3 regions of the Streptomyces sp. NBC_00885 genome follow, and region 1 is predicted to be linked to each of the others. Evidence: predicted binding sites of a transcription regulator. Region 1 holds the regulator's gene; each other region holds the start of a gene.
What was found. Region 1 encodes HrcA, which represses chaperone genes, less so after heat shock. Its sites were predicted from a motif close to TTNGCACTCNGNNNNNCNGAGTGCNAA; they were not measured.
Positions count from the first base shown of each region.

Region 2: groES (co-chaperone GroES) is a predicted target of HrcA. The motif match lies at 2,684-2,710, and genes of this name have one in related genera.
Region 3: groL (chaperonin GroEL) is a predicted target of HrcA. The motif match lies at 3,142-3,168, and genes of this name have one in related genera.

Region 1 is NZ_CP108796.1:5,793,947-5,799,499, forward strand. It holds gene hemW (radical SAM family heme chaperone HemW) at 1-1,064, shown strand, start outside; gene OHA61_RS26345 (DUF3097 domain-containing protein) at 1,188-2,027, opposite strand; gene OHA61_RS26350 (MBL fold metallo-hydrolase) at 2,038-2,760, opposite strand; gene hrcA (heat-inducible transcriptional repressor HrcA) at 2,927-3,952, shown strand; gene dnaJ (molecular chaperone DnaJ) at 3,953-5,089, shown strand; gene OHA61_RS26365 (nitronate monooxygenase) at 5,218-5,553, shown strand, end outside.
Region 2 is NZ_CP108796.1:3,315,938-3,321,490, forward strand. It holds gene OHA61_RS14650 (ester cyclase) at 1-395, shown strand, start outside; gene groL (chaperonin GroEL) at 507-2,135, opposite strand; gene groES (co-chaperone GroES) at 2,230-2,538, opposite strand; gene OHA61_RS14665 (hypothetical protein) at 2,793-3,446, opposite strand; gene OHA61_RS14670 (polysaccharide deacetylase family protein) at 3,443-4,300, opposite strand; gene OHA61_RS14675 (THUMP-like domain-containing protein) at 4,431-5,553, shown strand, end outside.
Region 3 is NZ_CP108796.1:4,599,172-4,604,724, reverse strand. It holds gene OHA61_RS20940 (sigma-70 family RNA polymerase sigma factor) at 1-1,164, opposite strand, end outside; gene groL (chaperonin GroEL) at 1,357-2,979, opposite strand; gene OHA61_RS20930 (cold-shock protein) at 3,341-3,544, opposite strand; gene OHA61_RS20925 (MoaD/ThiS family protein) at 3,958-4,233, opposite strand; gene thrC (threonine synthase) at 4,257-5,540, opposite strand.

The DNA.
Region 1 (5,553 bases):
GCGGCTCGGGCGGCGTCCTCGCCTCCCGCGACAACTACGCCGCGATGGTCACCGAGGAGATCCGCCTCGCCCGCAAGGTGCTCGGCGACGACCCGCGGCAGGTGAAGACGGTCTTCGTCGGGGGCGGTACGCCTACACTGCTCGCCGCCTCGGATCTCGTACGGATGCTGTCGGCGGTACGCGAGGAGTTCGGCCTCGCGGAGGACGCGGAGATCACCACCGAGGCGAACCCGGAATCGGTGGATCCGGCGTACCTGGCCGAGCTGCGGGAGGGCGGCTTCAACCGGGTGTCCTTCGGGATGCAGAGCGCTCGGCAGCACGTACTGAAGGTGCTGGACCGCACGCACACGCCGGGGCGGCCCGAGGCGTGCGTCGCGGAGGCGCGGGCGGCGGGCTTCCAGCATGTGAACCTCGATCTCATCTACGGCACGCCGGGGGAGAGCGACGACGACTGGCGCGCGTCCCTCGCGGCGGCGGTGGGTGCGGGGCCCGACCACATCTCGGCGTACGCGCTGATCGTGGAGGAGGGCACCCAGCTGGCGCGGCGCATCCGGCGCGGCGAGGTGCCGATGACCGACGACGACGTCCACGCGGACCGCTACCTGATCGCGGACTCGGTCCTCGCGGAGGCGGGCTTCGACTGGTACGAGGTCTCCAACTGGTCGACCTCACAGGCCGGCCGGTGCCTGCACAACGAGCTGTACTGGCGGGGCGCGGACTGGTGGGGCGCGGGCCCCGGAGCGCACAGCCACGTCGGCGGGGTGCGCTGGTGGAACGTGAAGCACCCGGGGGCGTATGCGGCAGCGCTGGCGGAAGGCCGGTCGCCGGGAGCGGGCCGTGAGGTGCTCGCGCCGGAGGACCGCCGGGTGGAGCGGGTGCTCCTGGAACTCCGCCTGCGCGAGGGCTGCGAACTGTCGCTGCTGCGGCCGGCGGGGCTGGCGGCGGCGGGGCGGGCGTTCTCGGACGGCCTGCTGGAGGCGGGGCCGTACGGGGAGGGACGGGCCGTGCTGACGCTGCGGGGGCGGTTGCTGGCGGACGCGGTGGTGCGGGACCTGGTGGATTAGGGGTGAGGTGGGTACGGGGTGCGCCTGCGGCGGGCCCGTCCCCTACCCGCCCTCCCCCTACGGCCTGGCGGCCGTGGGAGGTACCCCCACCCCGAACTGGGGCTCCGCCCCAGACCCCGCGCCTCAATCGCCGGCGGGGCCGGCAAGGTCCGGCGCCGTGACGAAATCGATCAGCTCCTCGACCCGCCCCAGCAGCTCCGGCTCCAGGTCCTTGTACGACCGCACCGCCGACAGAATCCGCTGCCACGCCGCCCCCGTGTTCTCCGGCCAGCCAAGCGCCCGGCAGACCCCCGTCTTCCAGTCCTGGCCCCGCGGGACCGACGGCCACGCGCGGATGCCCACCGAGGACGGCTTCACCGCCTCCCACACGTCGATGTACGGGTGGCCCACCACCAGTACGTCCTCGTCCGTGACCTCCGCCGCGATGCGGGACTCCTTCGAGCCCGGGACCAGATGGTCCACCAGCACCCCCAGGCGCGCGTCCGGGCCCGGGGCGAAGTCGCGGACGATCGACGGGAGGTCGTCGATGCCTTCCAGATATTCGACGACGACCCCCTCGATCCGCAGGTCGTCACCCCACACCCGCTCCACGAGCTCCGCGTCGTGGCGGCCCTCGACATAGATGCGCCCCGCCCGCGCCACCCGCGCACGCGCCCCGGGGACCGCGAGCGAGCCGGACGCGGTGCGGGCCGGGCGCACCGGAGCGGCGGCGGAGGGGCGCACGAGTGTGACGACGCGGCCCTCCAGCACGAAGCCACGCGGGACCATCGGGAACACCCGGTGCTTGCCGAAGCGGTCCTCCAGCGTGACCGTCGGCCCCTCCGCCGTCTTCTCGCAGCGGATCACCGCACCGCAGAAGCCCGTGCCGACCTCCTCGACGACCAGATCGGGCTCGGCCGGCACCTCCGGCGCGGGCTGCGACTTCTTCCAGGGCGGGGTCAGATCCGGGCTGTAGCTGCGCATTCGCCAGACGCTACGACACCCCGAAGCGCGCCGCCAGCAGCTCGCGTTGGGCGCGTACGAACGCCGCGTCGACGACCGCGCCGTGCCCCGGTACGTACGCCGCGTCCTCGCCGCCGAGCGACAGCAGCCGGTCCAGTGCCGCGGGCCAGCGGGAGGGGATCGCATCCGGGCCCGCCTGGGGTTCGCCCGACTCCTCCACGAGGTCGCCGCAGAAGACGACCTCCGGGCTGCCGGGCACCAGAACCGCCAGATCGTGGCCCGAGTGGCCGGGGCCGATGTTGGCCAGCAGCACCTGGCGGCCGCCCAGGTCCAGCGTCCACTCCCCGAACACCAGATGGTGCGGCGCCACCAGCACGTCGGCCGCCTCCGTCGCGTCGGCCTCGGTGACCCCGTGCCGTATCGCCGTGTCGCGGATCTCGTCCCGCTCCCGCCGCATCAGTTCGGCGATCCCGACCGCGCCGTACACCTCCGCGCCCGAGAACGCCGCAGTGCCCAGCACATGGTCGAAGTGGGGATGGCTCAGTGCGATATGCGTCACGCGGCGTCCGCCGAGCAGGGCCTCGGCCTGGGCCCGCAGCTCGGCGCCCTCGCGGAGTGTCGAGCCGGTGTCGTACAGGAGGACACCGTCCTCTCCGGCGATCAAACCACTGGTGGCATCCCAGCCGGGAAGCCTCCGGCGCCCCACCCCGTCGGCCAGCCGCTCCCAGCCGAAGTCTTCCCAACTGACGTCCATACCGCGACGCTATCCGCAACCGACCAGCACTGTCGCTCGGTGGCGTGGTCGGCCGCCCTTGCTAGGGATGTACCCCACGGCCGTACACTGGCACGGGGAAATGCTGGCACTCGTACGCATCGAGTGCCAAGCAGTCACCGAGGAATCACAGCTGGAGGTGTGCGCGATGCTCAGCGAACGCAGACTCGAGGTGCTGCGCGCCATCGTCCAGGACTATGTCGGCACCGAGGAGCCCGTCGGCTCCAAGGCGCTCACCGAGCGTCACAAGCTCGGGGTCTCCCCGGCCACCGTCCGCAACGACATGGCGGTGCTGGAGGAGGAAGGGTTCATCGCCCAGCCTCATACGAGCGCGGGGCGTATCCCCACGGACAAGGGCTACCGGCTCTTCGTCGACAAACTGGCAGGCGTCAAGCCGCTGTCGTCGCCCGAGCGTCGTGCCATCCAGAACTTCCTGGACGGAGCCGTCGACCTCGACGACGTCGTGGGCCGTACGGTACGGCTGCTGGCGCAGCTGACCCGGCAGGTCGCGGTGGTCCAGTACCCCTCGCTGACCCGCTCCACCGTCCGGCATGTGGAGCTCCTCTCCCTCGCGCCCGCCCGGCTGATGCTCGTGCTGATCACGGACACCGGACGGGTCGAGCAGCGCATGATCGACTGCCCCGCGCCTTTCGCGGAATCCTCGCTCGCGGACCTGCGGGCCCGGCTCAACAGCCGGGTCGTCGGGCGCCGCTTCGCGGATGTGCCGCAGCTGGTGCAGGACCTTCCCGACTCCTTCGAGGCGGAGGACCGGGGTACCGTTTCCACGGTGCTCTCGACCCTGCTCGAAACCCTGGTCGAGGAGACCGAGGAGCGGCTGATGATCGGCGGCACCGCCAATCTGACGCGCTTCGGACACGACTTCCCGCTGACGATCCGGCCGGTGCTCGAGGCTCTTGAGGAGCATGTGGTGCTCCTCAAGCTGCTCGGCGAGGCCAAGGAAGCGGGCGGCATGGGCATGACCGTGAAGATCGGTCATGAGAACGCCCACGAGGGCCTCAACTCCACGTCCGTCGTCGCGGTCGGCTACGGTTCGGGCGACGAGGCAGTTGCCAAACTCGGCGTGGTCGGACCGACCCGCATGGACTACCCCGGAACGATGGGAGCGGTACGCGCAGTGGCACGTTACGTCGGACAGATCCTGGCGGAGTCGTAAGTGGCCACGGACTACTACGCCGTACTCGGCGTACGCCGCGACGCGTCCCAGGACGAGATCAAGAAGGCCTTCCGCCGGCTTGCCCGTGAACTCCACCCGGATGTGAATCCGGACCCGAAGACGCAGGAGCGCTTCAAGGAGATCAACGCCGCGTACGAGGTGCTGTCGGACCCGCAGAAGAAGCAGGTCTACGACCTCGGCGGAGACCCGCTCTCGCAGGCGGGCGGCGGCGGCGCGGGCGGCTTCGGCGCCGGTGGCTTCGGGAACTTCTCGGACATCATGGACGCGTTCTTCGGTACGGCGTCGCAGCGCGGCCCCAGGTCGCGTACGCGGCGGGGCCAGGACGCGATGATCCGCCTGGAGATCGAGCTCAACGAGTCGGCCTTCGGCACGACGAAGGACATCCAGGTCGACACGGCCGTCGTCTGTACGACGTGTTCGGGTGAGGGCGCGGCGCCGGGTACCTCGGCGCAGACCTGCGACATGTGCCGCGGCCGTGGTGAGGTCTCGCAGGTGACGCGGTCCTTCCTCGGCCAGGTCATGACCTCGCGGCCGTGCCCGCAGTGCCAGGGCTTCGGAACGGTCGTGCCGACCCCGTGCCCCGAGTGTGCGGGCGACGGGCGGGTACGGTCCCGCCGCACCCTGACGGTCAAGATCCCGGCCGGTGTCGACAACGGCACACGCATCCAGCTCGCGGGCGAGGGCGAGGTCGGCCCGGGCGGTGGCCCCGCCGGCGACCTCTACGTCGAGATCCACGAGCTGCCGCACGCGGTGTTCCAGCGCCGGGGCGACGATCTGCACTGCACGGTGACGATCCCCATGACGGCGGCGGCGCTGGGCACGAAGTGCCCGCTGGAGACGCTGGACGGCATGGAGGAGGTCGACATCCGCCCGGGCACCCAGTCCGGACAGTCGATCCCGCTGCACGGGCGCGGCATCACGCATCTGCGGGGCGGGGGCCGTGGCGACCTGATCGTCCATGTCGAGGTGATGACCCCGTCGAAGCTGGACGTGGATCAGGAGCGGCTGCTGCGGGACCTGGCGAAGCTGCGCGGCGAGGAAAGGCCTACGGGTCAGTTCCAGCCGGGGCAGCAGGGACTGTTCTCCCGCCTGAAGGACGCGTTCAACGGGCGTTAGGCCCTCTCGAACGCCGGAGGGGCTGAATCATTCAGCCCCTCCGGCGTTTTCAGGACAGCGGCACGCACCCGCGGCGGTTGCGGAACGCCCGATTCGATGGGGCGCGAGCGGCATGGCACCATGCCTGCATGTCCTCCGCACTGACCGATCTTTGCCGTCACCCGATCGTGCAGGCCCCCATGGCGGGCGGCGCATCCTGCCCCCAGCTCGCCGCCGCCGTGTCCGAAGCCGGCGGGCTCGGGTTCCTCGCTGCCGGGTACAAGACCGCGGACGGCATGTACCAGGAGGTCAAACAGCTGCGCGGGCTCACCGCGCAGCCCTTCGGCGTCAATCTCTTCATGCCGCAGCCCAACACCGCCGACCCCGGTGCCGTCGAGATCTACCGGAATCAGCTCGCCGGTGAGGCCGCCTGGTACGAGACTCCACTCGGCGACCCCGACTCCGGTCGCGACGACGGATACGAG
Region 2 (5,553 bases), 2.5 Mb from region 1:
CAACTTCCCGCCGGTTCTTCCACGAGGTAGCCGTCGGCGGCAACCTCGACGCCATCGACGAACTGTTCGCGGCCGACTACGCCGACCACGACGTCGCCAAGGAAGAGGAAACCGTGGTCGGGTCCGACGGAATCCGCCGCGATGTCAGCCAGTGGCGGGCCGCCTTCGACTTCACCTTCGATCTCGACCGGCAGATCTGCGAGGGCGACGACGTGGTGACCCTGTGGACCTGGACCGGCACCCACAAGGGCGAATTCATGGGGATCGCGCCCACGGGCAGGCAGTGCACGATGACCGGCACCACGATCTTCCGGTTCAAGAACGACAAGATCCAGGAAGGCTGGTGGCACGAGGACCTCATGGGCCTGATGCGCCAGCTCGGCGCCATCGGCTGAGGCGGTACACGCTCGGCCGGACACCGGTACGACGCAGACCGGAACGGGGAAGGCCCCGGTTCCCGCCAGTGGCGGGAACCGGGGCCTTCACACCTCGTACGACGTCACACGTCAGTGGCTGTGGCCGTGGCCGTGCCCGTGACCTGCGTCGGACTCCTCCTCGGCCGGCTTCTCGACGACCAGGGTCTCGGTCGTGAGCAGCAGCGAGGCGATGGACGCGGCGTTCTCCAGAGCGGAGCGCGTGACCTTGACCGGGTCGATGACGCCGGCCTTCACCAGGTCGCCGTACTCGCCGGTCGCGGCGTTGAAGCCCTGGCCGGCCTCCAGCTCCGCCACCTTGGCGGTGATGACGTAGCCCTCGAGACCGGCGTTCTCGGCGATCCAGCGCAGCGGCTCGACGACGGCGCGGCGGACGACCGCGACACCGGTGGCCTCGTCGCCCTCCTTGCCCAGGCCGCCCTCGAGCACCTTGGCGGCGTGGACGAGCGCGGAGCCACCACCGGAGACGATGCCCTCCTCGACCGCGGCGCGGGTCGCGGAGATAGCGTCCTCCAGACGGTGCTTCTTCTCCTTCAGCTCCACCTCGGTGGCGGCGCCGACCTTGATCACGCACACGCCGCCGGCCAGCTTCGCGAGGCGCTCCTGGAGCTTCTCGCGGTCCCAGTCGGAGTCCGTGGACTCGATCTCGGCCTTGATCTGGTTGATGCGGCCGACGACGTCCTCGTGGTTGCCGCCACCGTCGACGATGGTGGTGTCGTCCTTGGAGATCGTCACGCGGCGGGCGCTGCCCAGCACGTCCAGACCGGCCTGGTCGAGCTTGAGGCCGACCTCCTCGGCGATGACGGTGGCACCGGTGAGGGTGGCCATGTCCTGCAGCATCGCCTTGCGGCGGTCACCGAAGCCGGGAGCCTTGACGGCCACGGCGTTGAAGGTGCCACGGATCTTGTTCACGACCAGGGTCGACAGGGCCTCGCCCTCGACGTCCTCGGCGATGATCAGGAGCGGCTTGGAGCCACCGGCCTGGATGACCTTCTCGAGGAGGGGCAGCAGGTCCTGGATGGAGGAGATCTTGCCCTGGTTGATCAGGATGTACGGGTCGTCGAGGACGGCCTCCATACGCTCCTGGTCGGTCACCATGTACGGGGACAGGTAACCCTTGTCGAAGGCCATGCCCTCGGTGAAGTCGAGCTCCAGACCGAAGGTGTTGGACTCCTCGACGGTGATGACACCGTCCTTGCCGACCTTGTCCATGGCCTCGGCGATGAGCTCGCCGACCTGCTGGTCCTGCGCCGAGAGCGCGGCGACAGCGGCGATGTCGGCCTTGTCCTCGATCGGGCGGGCGGTCGCGAGCAGCTCGTCGCAGACGGCCTTGACCGCGGCGTCGATGCCCTTCTTCAGGGCGGCCGGGGAGGCGCCGGCGGCGACATTGCGCAGGCCCTCGCGGACCAGCGCCTGGGCCAGCACGGTGGCGGTGGTGGTGCCGTCACCCGCGATGTCGTTGGTCTTGGTCGCCACCTCCTTCACCAGCTGGGCACCGAGGTTCTCGTACGGGTCCTCGATCTCGACCTCGCGGGCGATCGTGACACCGTCGTTGGTGATGGTGGGGGCGCCGAACTTCTTGTCGATGACGACGTTGCGGCCACGGGGGCCGATCGTCACCTTGACCGTGTCGGCAAGCTTGTTGACGCCGCGCTCGAGGGCGCGACGGGCGTCCTCGTCGAACTTCAGGATCTTCGCCATGGGAGCTTCTCTGTCCTCTCAAACGAACTGCGCCCCTGGGCACCCGGCTACATCAGTGCGGGAACCAGGGGCGCAGATCAAAAACGTGGGTGAATTACTTCTCGACGATCGCGAGCACGTCGCGAGCCGAGAGGACGAGGTACTCCTCGCCGTTGTACTTCACCTCGGTGCCGCCGTACTTGCTGTACAGCACGACGTCGCCGGTCTTGACGTCGAGCGGAAGACGCTCGCCGTTCTCGAAGCGGCCCGGGCCCACGGCAAGGACGACGCCCTCCTGGGGCTTCTCCTTCGCGGTGTCCGGGATGACCAGGCCAGAGGCCGTGGTCTGCTCGGCGTCGAGCGGCTGGACCACAATGCGGTCCTCGAGCGGCTTGATGGCAACCTTGGAGCTGGCGGTCGTCACGATCCGACCTCCCCCTTCGGAGATCTCACGGGGTTAACTGTCTGGGTGGCGACCAGGTGGATCCGTCGTCGCGGGTGCCGGACCTGCCCGTCGCTGCGTTGGCACTCTCCAGTGGGGAGTGCCAGACCCGAGACTATGACTGCGATTAGCACTCGGTCAAGCGGAGTGCCAATTCACCGGTGCGCCGCGGTTCGCTCCCGGTACGGACAACGCCGCCGCCGATGCCAGGGTTCCGCCGCCCGGGCGCCGCCCGGTCAGACGTAGTCCTCCAGGCGCCCCACCGCGTATCCCTGTTCCTGGATACGGCGCAGCAGCGCCGCCGTCCTGCTCGCATCCGCCCGGACGATGTCGCCGGGCCGCAGGCGTTCGCCCAGCGCGTACTCACCGAACTCCCGGCCCAGCACCACCGCACGGACCCCGCAGTCGGCCGCAGCCCGCAGCGTGTCCGCGTTGTACGCGCCTTGGGGCGGATGGAACAGGCGGCTGCCGTGCTGCCCGCAGATCTCGGCGCGCTGTCCCTCGTACGAGAGCGTGGGCAGGTCGGGCCGCCCCTCGGCGCGGAACAGGCTGACCGGCAGCTTCAGTTCGCCCGCCATCCGCACAAACCGCGGATCGCGCGCCGCACCCGCGTCGACAGCGAGAAAGACAACCTTGTCGTGGGTCGGCACATGGTCCACGACATACGCCGCCGAGAACCTGCGTGCGGGCGGCTCCGGCGCGCGGGCGAGCGGTCCGGCCAGCCCCCACCGCCTGTGCGCCGCGGACCGTGGCGCACCCGTGCCCGGAGTGACCTGCTGCGCCGCCTTGCGTCCGAGGCGTTCGATCGGGTCGACCGACTGGGCGCACCCCGCGGTGAGGAGCGCACCGGCCGCCAGCAGTCCGGCCAGCAGCCGGTGCGACTGCCTCATACGTAGTCCTCCAGCTTGGCCACGGCGTAGCCCTTGTCGGTGACCGTCTTCATCACCCGCCGGATCATGTCCGGCATGCTGCCCTTCCATTCTTTGCGGCCACGGAAGTGGGTGAGGATGATGTCGCCGGGGTGCAGGTCCCGGTCCCGCTCGCGCCACTCCATGCGATCGGGGAACGCCTCGGCCGCCCACAGGGGGATGGCTTTGATTCCGCACGACCGGGCGATGCGCAGCGTGTCCTGGTCGTAGCTGCCGTACGGCGGGCGGAAGAGCGGGGGCCTGATTCCGTACCGCTTCTCGAGCTTGGTCTGCTGGTCGCAGATCTCATGCTTCTGCTCGGCGTACGAAAGGCCGCGCAGATAGCGGTGGTTGAGGGTGTGGTTGTGCAGCGAGACGCCTCGGTCCTGCATCTGCTTGAAGTAGCCGTAGTTGTTGCTGATCAGGTAGTCGCTGAGGAAGGCGCTGTACGGGATCTGAAGATCGCTCATCATCCGGAGAAGGGCGGGGTCCTTCTCCGCACCGTCGTCGATCGTCAGGAAGACAATCTTCTCCTTCACCGGCACGGTCGTGAAGACCGGTGGCAAGGACTCGCCGCCGTCGACCTCGAAGCCCGTGCGGGTGGTGATCTTGTGCTTGACGGCGGGCGGCGGGGGCGCGGCAAGAGGCGTCTTGGCCAGGCCCCATTTCTTGGCGGCGACGGCCCGTACGGCCTGGGCGCGCTTCACCTTCTCCACGTACGCGGAGAGCGCGCCCGCCGGTCCAGCCTGCCGACCGGGGGCGGCGGGCGAGCCGTCCCACGACTCGGCGGCACATCCGGAGCCGATCGCGGCGACCATGAGCACGGCCAGGACCATTCGGCCCCACTTTCCATGCTTATTTTCCTTTTGTCGTACTAGTTGCATGGCGCTGGATCCTGTCAGCACGAATCCGTACGGCCCGGCCGACACCGCCACCGCGGGCGCACCATCCCCCGCCTGGCCCACAATGGGCCGGGTGAACGACCTCGATCCCCTCGCCTCCTTCGCCGCACTGCTCACCGAGGAGGGACGGGCGCTGCTCGACTCCCTGGCCGACTACGACCCGGCGAAGGAGCTGGCCACGGCCACCCGACTGCGCCGCGAGCACCCGGCGGAACTGGTCTCGGCGGCCCTCGGACAGGCGCGCCTGCGGCAGCGCGCGGTCGCGAAGTTCGGGCCCGAGGACGCACGGCGGATGTTCTTCACGCCGAACGGCGTCGAGCAGGCGACCCGCCGCTCCGTCGGCTCGTACCGCGCCGGGCGCTTCGCCTCCCTCGGCGTGCGCAGCGTGGCGGACCTGTGCAGCGGAATCGGCGGCGACGCCATTGCGCTCGCCCGCCGGGGCATCTCCGTACTTGCGGTGGACCGGGACCCGCTGACGGCGCAGGTCGCACGGGCGAACGCACAGGCGCTGGGGCTGGCCGAGCTGATCGAGGTCCGGTGCGCCGATGTCACGGAGACCGACACGGCGCCGTACGACGCGGTGTTCGTGGACCCGGCGCGGCGGGGCGGCAGGGGCAGGATCTTCAACCCCGAGGCCTACTCCCCGCCCCTGTCCTGGGCGATCGCCGCGGCCCGCGCCCGCCCGCACGCGGCCCTCAAGATCGCCCCCGGCATCCCGCACGAGGCGATCCCCGAGGACGCCGAGGCGGAGTGGATCTCGGACGGCGGCGACGTGAAGGAGGCGGTGCTCTGGTTCGGCACCCGCCCCTCCACCCTCGGCGCGACCCTGCTTCCGGGCCCGCACTCCCTCACCGGCCGCGGCCTGCCCGACCCCGGCGTAAGGAAGGTGGGCCGCTATCTGTACGAGCCGGACGGCGCCGTCATCCGTGCGCATCTGGTCGCCGAGGCGGCCGAGCAGCTGGACGGCGGACTGATCGACGAGACGATCGCGTACATCACGGCGGACGAGCTGCGCCCGACGCCGTACGCGACCGCGTACGAGATCACCGATGAACTCCACTTCAATCTGAAGAAGTTGAAGGCACTGCTGCGGGACCGCGGCGTCGGCGTACTCACCGTGAAGAAGCGCGGCTCGGCGGTGGAACCGGAGGAGCTGCGCCGCAAGGTGAAGCCGCACGGACCGAACG
Region 3 (5,553 bases), 1.2 Mb from region 1:
CCGGGAGTTGACCAGCGCGGTGAGGCGTTCCTCGAGGCTCGCCGCGGACGGGGAGGGCTTGAGCGGCTTCGGGGACTTCGGGGGCTTCGGTACGGCTGAGGCGGTGGGACTCGGTGTGGGTGCCGGACTGGGGCTGCGGGTGGGTTTCGGGGCCGTCGCCGCGGGTGGAGCCGCCACCGGGGCCCGGTCGGCCGGAGCCTTCGCCGTGGGCCACACCAGGGCGAGGAGGAGTCCGGCGACCACGACCCCGCCGACCACCGCCGCCGTCACGGCTTTCAGCCCTCCGCCCGTTGCTCCCAGCCCTCCGCCTGCCCCGCCGGCCGGGTCCCCGGGCTGCCCCGTCCCGGCGAAGTCCCCGTGGCCGGCCGCGCCGAACTGGCCGAGCGGAACGGGAGGGTAGCCGTCGAGCGGGACCACCATCGCCATGCCGGCCAGCAGTCCCTCTGCGGGTACGAGATTCGACCAGTGCCCCGAGCAGCCGGCGCACCCGCGGACATGTCTGGCGATTCGCTTGCGCCACACAGGCGAGGGCTGCCCGTCCCAGGCCGCGGTGACGTCGGCCAGTTCGGAGCAGCACGGCTCGGTGGCCAGCGCACGGGCGACGACGCGGCCCAGTTCCAGTTGGGTCTTCATCCGCTGGATGCGGACCGCGGCGTGCTGCGGAGTGACGCCCATCGCCCCGGCCAGTTCGGCACGGTTCAGTTGTCCCGCGGCCTCCTGCCACCACAGGGCCAGCAGTTCACGATCGCTCTCGTCCAGCCAGCGGGTGGCCTCGGCGACCTCTCGGCGCTGTCCGGACAGCCCCAGACGCAGGATGGTGAGATCCACGAAGTCACCGGTCGGGTCGGCGGTCTCCGCCACGCGGTCCAGCGGGGCTGTCGCCGTCTGCTGCTGGAGCGTCCAGCGCCGGCGTATCTGGTTCATCGCGATCGCGACCAGCCAGGAGCGGAAACGGGAGGGATCGCGCAGCCCGCCGAGTCCGTCGAGTGCGCTGAACATGGTCTCCTGCACCACGTCGTCGACGTCCGCGTGGCCGTCCAGTGCCCGGCCGACGATGTTGTAGACAAGGGGAAGGTAGTCGGCGACCAACCGCTCCCGGGCCTGCTGGTCCCCCGCCCTCGCATCCGTCACCAGTTCCGGACGGTACTTGTCGTCCCTGCGCATACGTGCCCTCGCCCATTGCCTGTTCGACCCCGTCGCTCAGGGTCCTGCCCCAAGGAGACCCGTCGGCGCCGATCGGATAACACAAACACGCCCCAGCCCTCGCCGGGCCCGGAACCTGAAACGCCCGAGGGCGGTACCCCCCTGGGAGTGGGGGTACCGCCCTCGGTCAGGACCGGGTCCGAGCCGTCAGGCTCAGAAGTCCATGTCACCGCCCGGCATGCCGCCCGGAGCGGCGGCGCCCGCCTTCTCCGGCTTGTCGGCGATGACGGCCTCGGTGGTCAGGAACAGCGCCGCGATGGAGGCCGCGTTCTGCAGGGCAGAGCGGGTCACCTTCGCGGGGTCGATGATGCCCTCGGCGATCATGTCGACGTACTCGCCGGTCGCGGCGTTCAGACCGTGGCCGACAGCCAGGTTGCGCACCTTCTCGACCACGACGCCGCCCTCGAGACCACCGTTGACGGCGATCTGCTTGAGCGGGGCCTCCAGCGCGAGCTTCACGGCGTTGGCGCCGGTCGCCTCGTCGCCCTCGAGGTCGAGCTTCTCGAAGACCGAGGAAGCCTGGAGCAGAGCCACGCCACCACCGGCGACGATGCCCTCCTCGACGGCCGCCTTCGCGTTGCGAACGGCGTCCTCGATGCGGTGCTTGCGCTCCTTGAGCTCCACCTCGGTCGCGGCACCGGCCTTGATGACGGCCACGCCGCCGGCCAGCTTCGCGAGGCGCTCCTGGAGCTTCTCACGGTCGTAGTCCGAGTCGGAGTTCTCGATCTCGGCACGGATCTGGTTGACGCGGCCGGCGACCTGGTCGCTCTCACCGGAGCCGTCGACGATCGTGGTCTCGTCCTTGGTGATGACGACCTTGCGGGCGCGGCCCAGCAGGTCCAGGCCGGCGTTCTCGAGCTTGAGACCGACCTCCTCGGAGATGACCGTGCCGCCCGTGAGGATGGCGATGTCGTTCAGCATCGCCTTGCGGCGGTCGCCGAAGCCCGGGGCCTTGACGGCGACGGACTTGAAGGTGCCACGGATCTTGTTCACGACGAGCGTGGACAGAGCCTCGCCCTCGACGTCCTCGGCGATGATCAGCAGCGGCTTGCCGGACTGCATGACCTTCTCCAGCAGCGGAAGGAGGTCCTTCACGTTGCTGACCTTGGAGTTGACGATCAGGATGTACGGGTCGTCGAGCGACGCCTCCATACGCTCCATGTCGGTGGCGAAGTACGCCGAGATGTAGCCCTTGTCGAAGCGCATACCCTCGGTGAGCTCCAGCTCCAGACCGAAGGTCTGGGACTCCTCGACGGTGATGACGCCTTCCTTGCCGACCTTGTCCATCGCCTCGGCGATGAGCTCGCCGATCTGGGTGTCGGCGGCGGAGATGGAGGCCGTCGAAGCGATCTGCTCCTTGGTCTCCACGTCCTTGGCCTGCTCCAGCAGGGCGCCGGAGACGGCCTCGACGGCCTTCTCGATGCCGCGCTTGAGGGCCATCGGGTTGGCGCCGGCCGCCACGTTGCGCAGGCCCTCGCGGACGAGCGCCTGGGCGAGAACGGTCGCGGTGGTCGTACCGTCACCGGCGACGTCGTCCGTCTTCTTGGCGACTTCCTTGACCAGCTCGGCGCCGATCTTCTCGTACGGGTCCTCGAGCTCGATCTCCTTGGCGATGGAAACACCATCGTTGGTGATCGTGGGGGCGCCCCACTTCTTCTCGAGGACGACGTTGCGGCCCTTGGGGCCAAGGGTGACCTTGACGGCGTCGGCGAGCTGGTTCATCCCGCGCTCGAGACCGCGCCGTGCCTCCTCGTCGAACGCGATGATCTTGGCCATGTGAAGTGGTCCTCCCGGACTGGGGTGGATTCTCCGGACCGCGCTGGCGCCCGCGACGGACGGCCTGAGAGCCGTGCGGTTCCTTGCCCCGCCGACCCTTCGGGCCTCACCGACCCGGTCCTTAAGCTGTCACTCTCACCTGCAGAGTGCTAACGCCAATGATTAGCACTCGACCCAGGAGAGTGCAAGCGGCTCGAAGAGCCTCGATGAGGGGTGGTGGTCGGGCGACGGGCGGGCGCAAGCGGCTCCGACACATCGTGGACACGGCCGGGGACGCACGAAGGGCCCGCATCCCCCTAGGATGCGGGCCCTTCGCCGTGAGTGTGTCGCGTGAGTGCGTCGGTGGCCGATCGCGCCGAGATCAGACGGCGAGCTTGACCATGTCCGCCTGCGGCCCCTTCTGGCCCTGCGAGATCTCGAACTCGACCCGCTGACCCTCTTCAAGGGTGCGGTATCCGTCCATCTGGATCGCGCTGTAGTGGACGAAAACATCCGCACCACCGTCGACCGCGATGAAGCCGTACCCCTTCTCCGCGTTGAACCACTTGACGGTGCCCTGAGCCATGCCTAACTCCCCTATTACTGGCCCTTGCACAGGACCGCACTTCGCGGACCCGGGTCAGACCTCACCCTCCCGACAGGAAGGAGAGTGTGCGCCGGAACGCGTCGACCGCGGCTGAATGTATCTGCCCAACTGCCCTCTGCAACAGGTCAATCAGACGAGAAATCTGGGCACGCGCGATCGGATGATTGAACAGAATTCAAGAAATTCCGGGGCAAGTCGGGCCCGGCAAATGGCACTTACGAGTGCATTTCGATCGAACACATTGGCTGCTTCTTGATGGGCCAGGGCGCATTCTCATATGCGGTCGGCACAGGCAGCGGAGGGGGCTTCCCCAACTGTACCGCGCTCAACCATAGAGAATTGCCCCCTCCGCTTCTCTTGCGGAGGGGGCAATTCTACTGACGCTGGGTGACTCAGCCGCCGGCGACGGCGGGAATGATCGAAACGCCCGCACCGTCCGGGGTCGCCGTCTCGAGACCCTGCTCGAAACGGACGTCGTCGTCGTTCACGTACACGTTCACGAAACGGCGCAGCTTGCCCTGGTCGTCCAGGACGCGCGCGGCGATGCCCGTGTGGTTCTTCTCCAAGTCCGCGATCACCTCGGAGAGCGTCGCGCCCTCCGCCGGGACCTCGGCCTGACCGCCCGTGTACGTACGGAGAATGGTGGGGATGCGGACGTTCACGCTCATGGTGTTCTGCCTTCCGTAGGTAGTCAGCGGGCCAGGCCGGCGTCGCGGAACGCCTCGAGGCTCGGGCGGATGGTCGCCGTGGGGCCGGTCGTCGGGGCAACGGCGTCGAGGGTCTTGAGACCGTCGCCGGTGTTGAGCACGACCGTGGTGAGCGCCGGGTCGAGCAGGCCCTGCTCGATCAGTTTCTTCGCCACGCCCACGGTCACGCCACCCGCGGTCTCCGCGAAGATTCCCTCGGTCCGCGCGAGCAGCTTGATCGCGTCGACGACCTGCTCGTCATTGACGTCCTCGACCGCGCCGCCCGTGCGGCGCGCGATGTCCAGTACATAGGGGCCGTCGGCGGGGTTGCCGATGGCCAGCGACTTGGCGATGGTGTTCGGCTTCTGCGGCCGTACGACATCGTGCCCGGCCTTGAAGGCCGTCGACACCGGAGAGCAGCCCTCGGCCTGGGCGCCGAAGATCTTGTACGGCTTGTCCTCGACCAGGCCGAGCTTGATCAGCTCCTGCAGTCCCTTGTCGATCTTCGTGAGCTGCGAGCCGGAGGCGATCGGGACGACGATCTGGTCGGGCAGCCGCCAGCCGAGCTGCTCGCAGATCTCGTACGCCAGCGTCTTGGAACCCTCGCCGTAGTACGGGCGGAGGTTGACGTTGACGAAGCCCCAGCCCTCGCCCAGCGGGTCGCCGATGAGCTCGGAGCAGAAGCGGTTGACGTCGTCGTAGTTGCCCTCGATGCCGACCAGCTCGCCGCCGTACACCGCGGCCATGACGACCTTGCCCTGCTCCAGGTCGTGCGGGATGAACACGCAGGACCGGAAGCCCGCCCGGGCGGCGGCCGCGCCCACCGCGCCGGCGAGGTTGCCGGTGGAGGAGCAGGAGAGAGTCGTGAAGCCGAAGGCGCGGGCGGCCTCGACGGCGATCGCGACGACACGGTCCTTGAAGGAGTGCGTCGGGTTGCCGGAGTCGTCCTTGATGTACAGGCCGCCGGTGACGCCCAGCTCACGGGCGAGATTGTCGGCCTTGACGAGCTTGGTGAAGCCGGGGTTGATGTTCGGCTTCTCGGCCACGTCGGCGGGGACGGGCAGCAGCGGGGCGTAGCGCCAGATGTTGTTCGGACCCGCTTCGATCCGCTTCCTCAGCGCCTCGGGGTCGTCCGCCGGCAGGTCGTAGGCGACTTCCAGCGGCCCGAAACAGGAGGCACAGGCGAAGATCGGGCCGAGGTCGAAACGCTCTCCGCACTCGCGGCACGAGAGCGCCGCGGCGGGACCGAGGTTCACGGGGGTGGTGCTTGCGACAGTCTGCACAGCCATGGTGGCGAGGCCC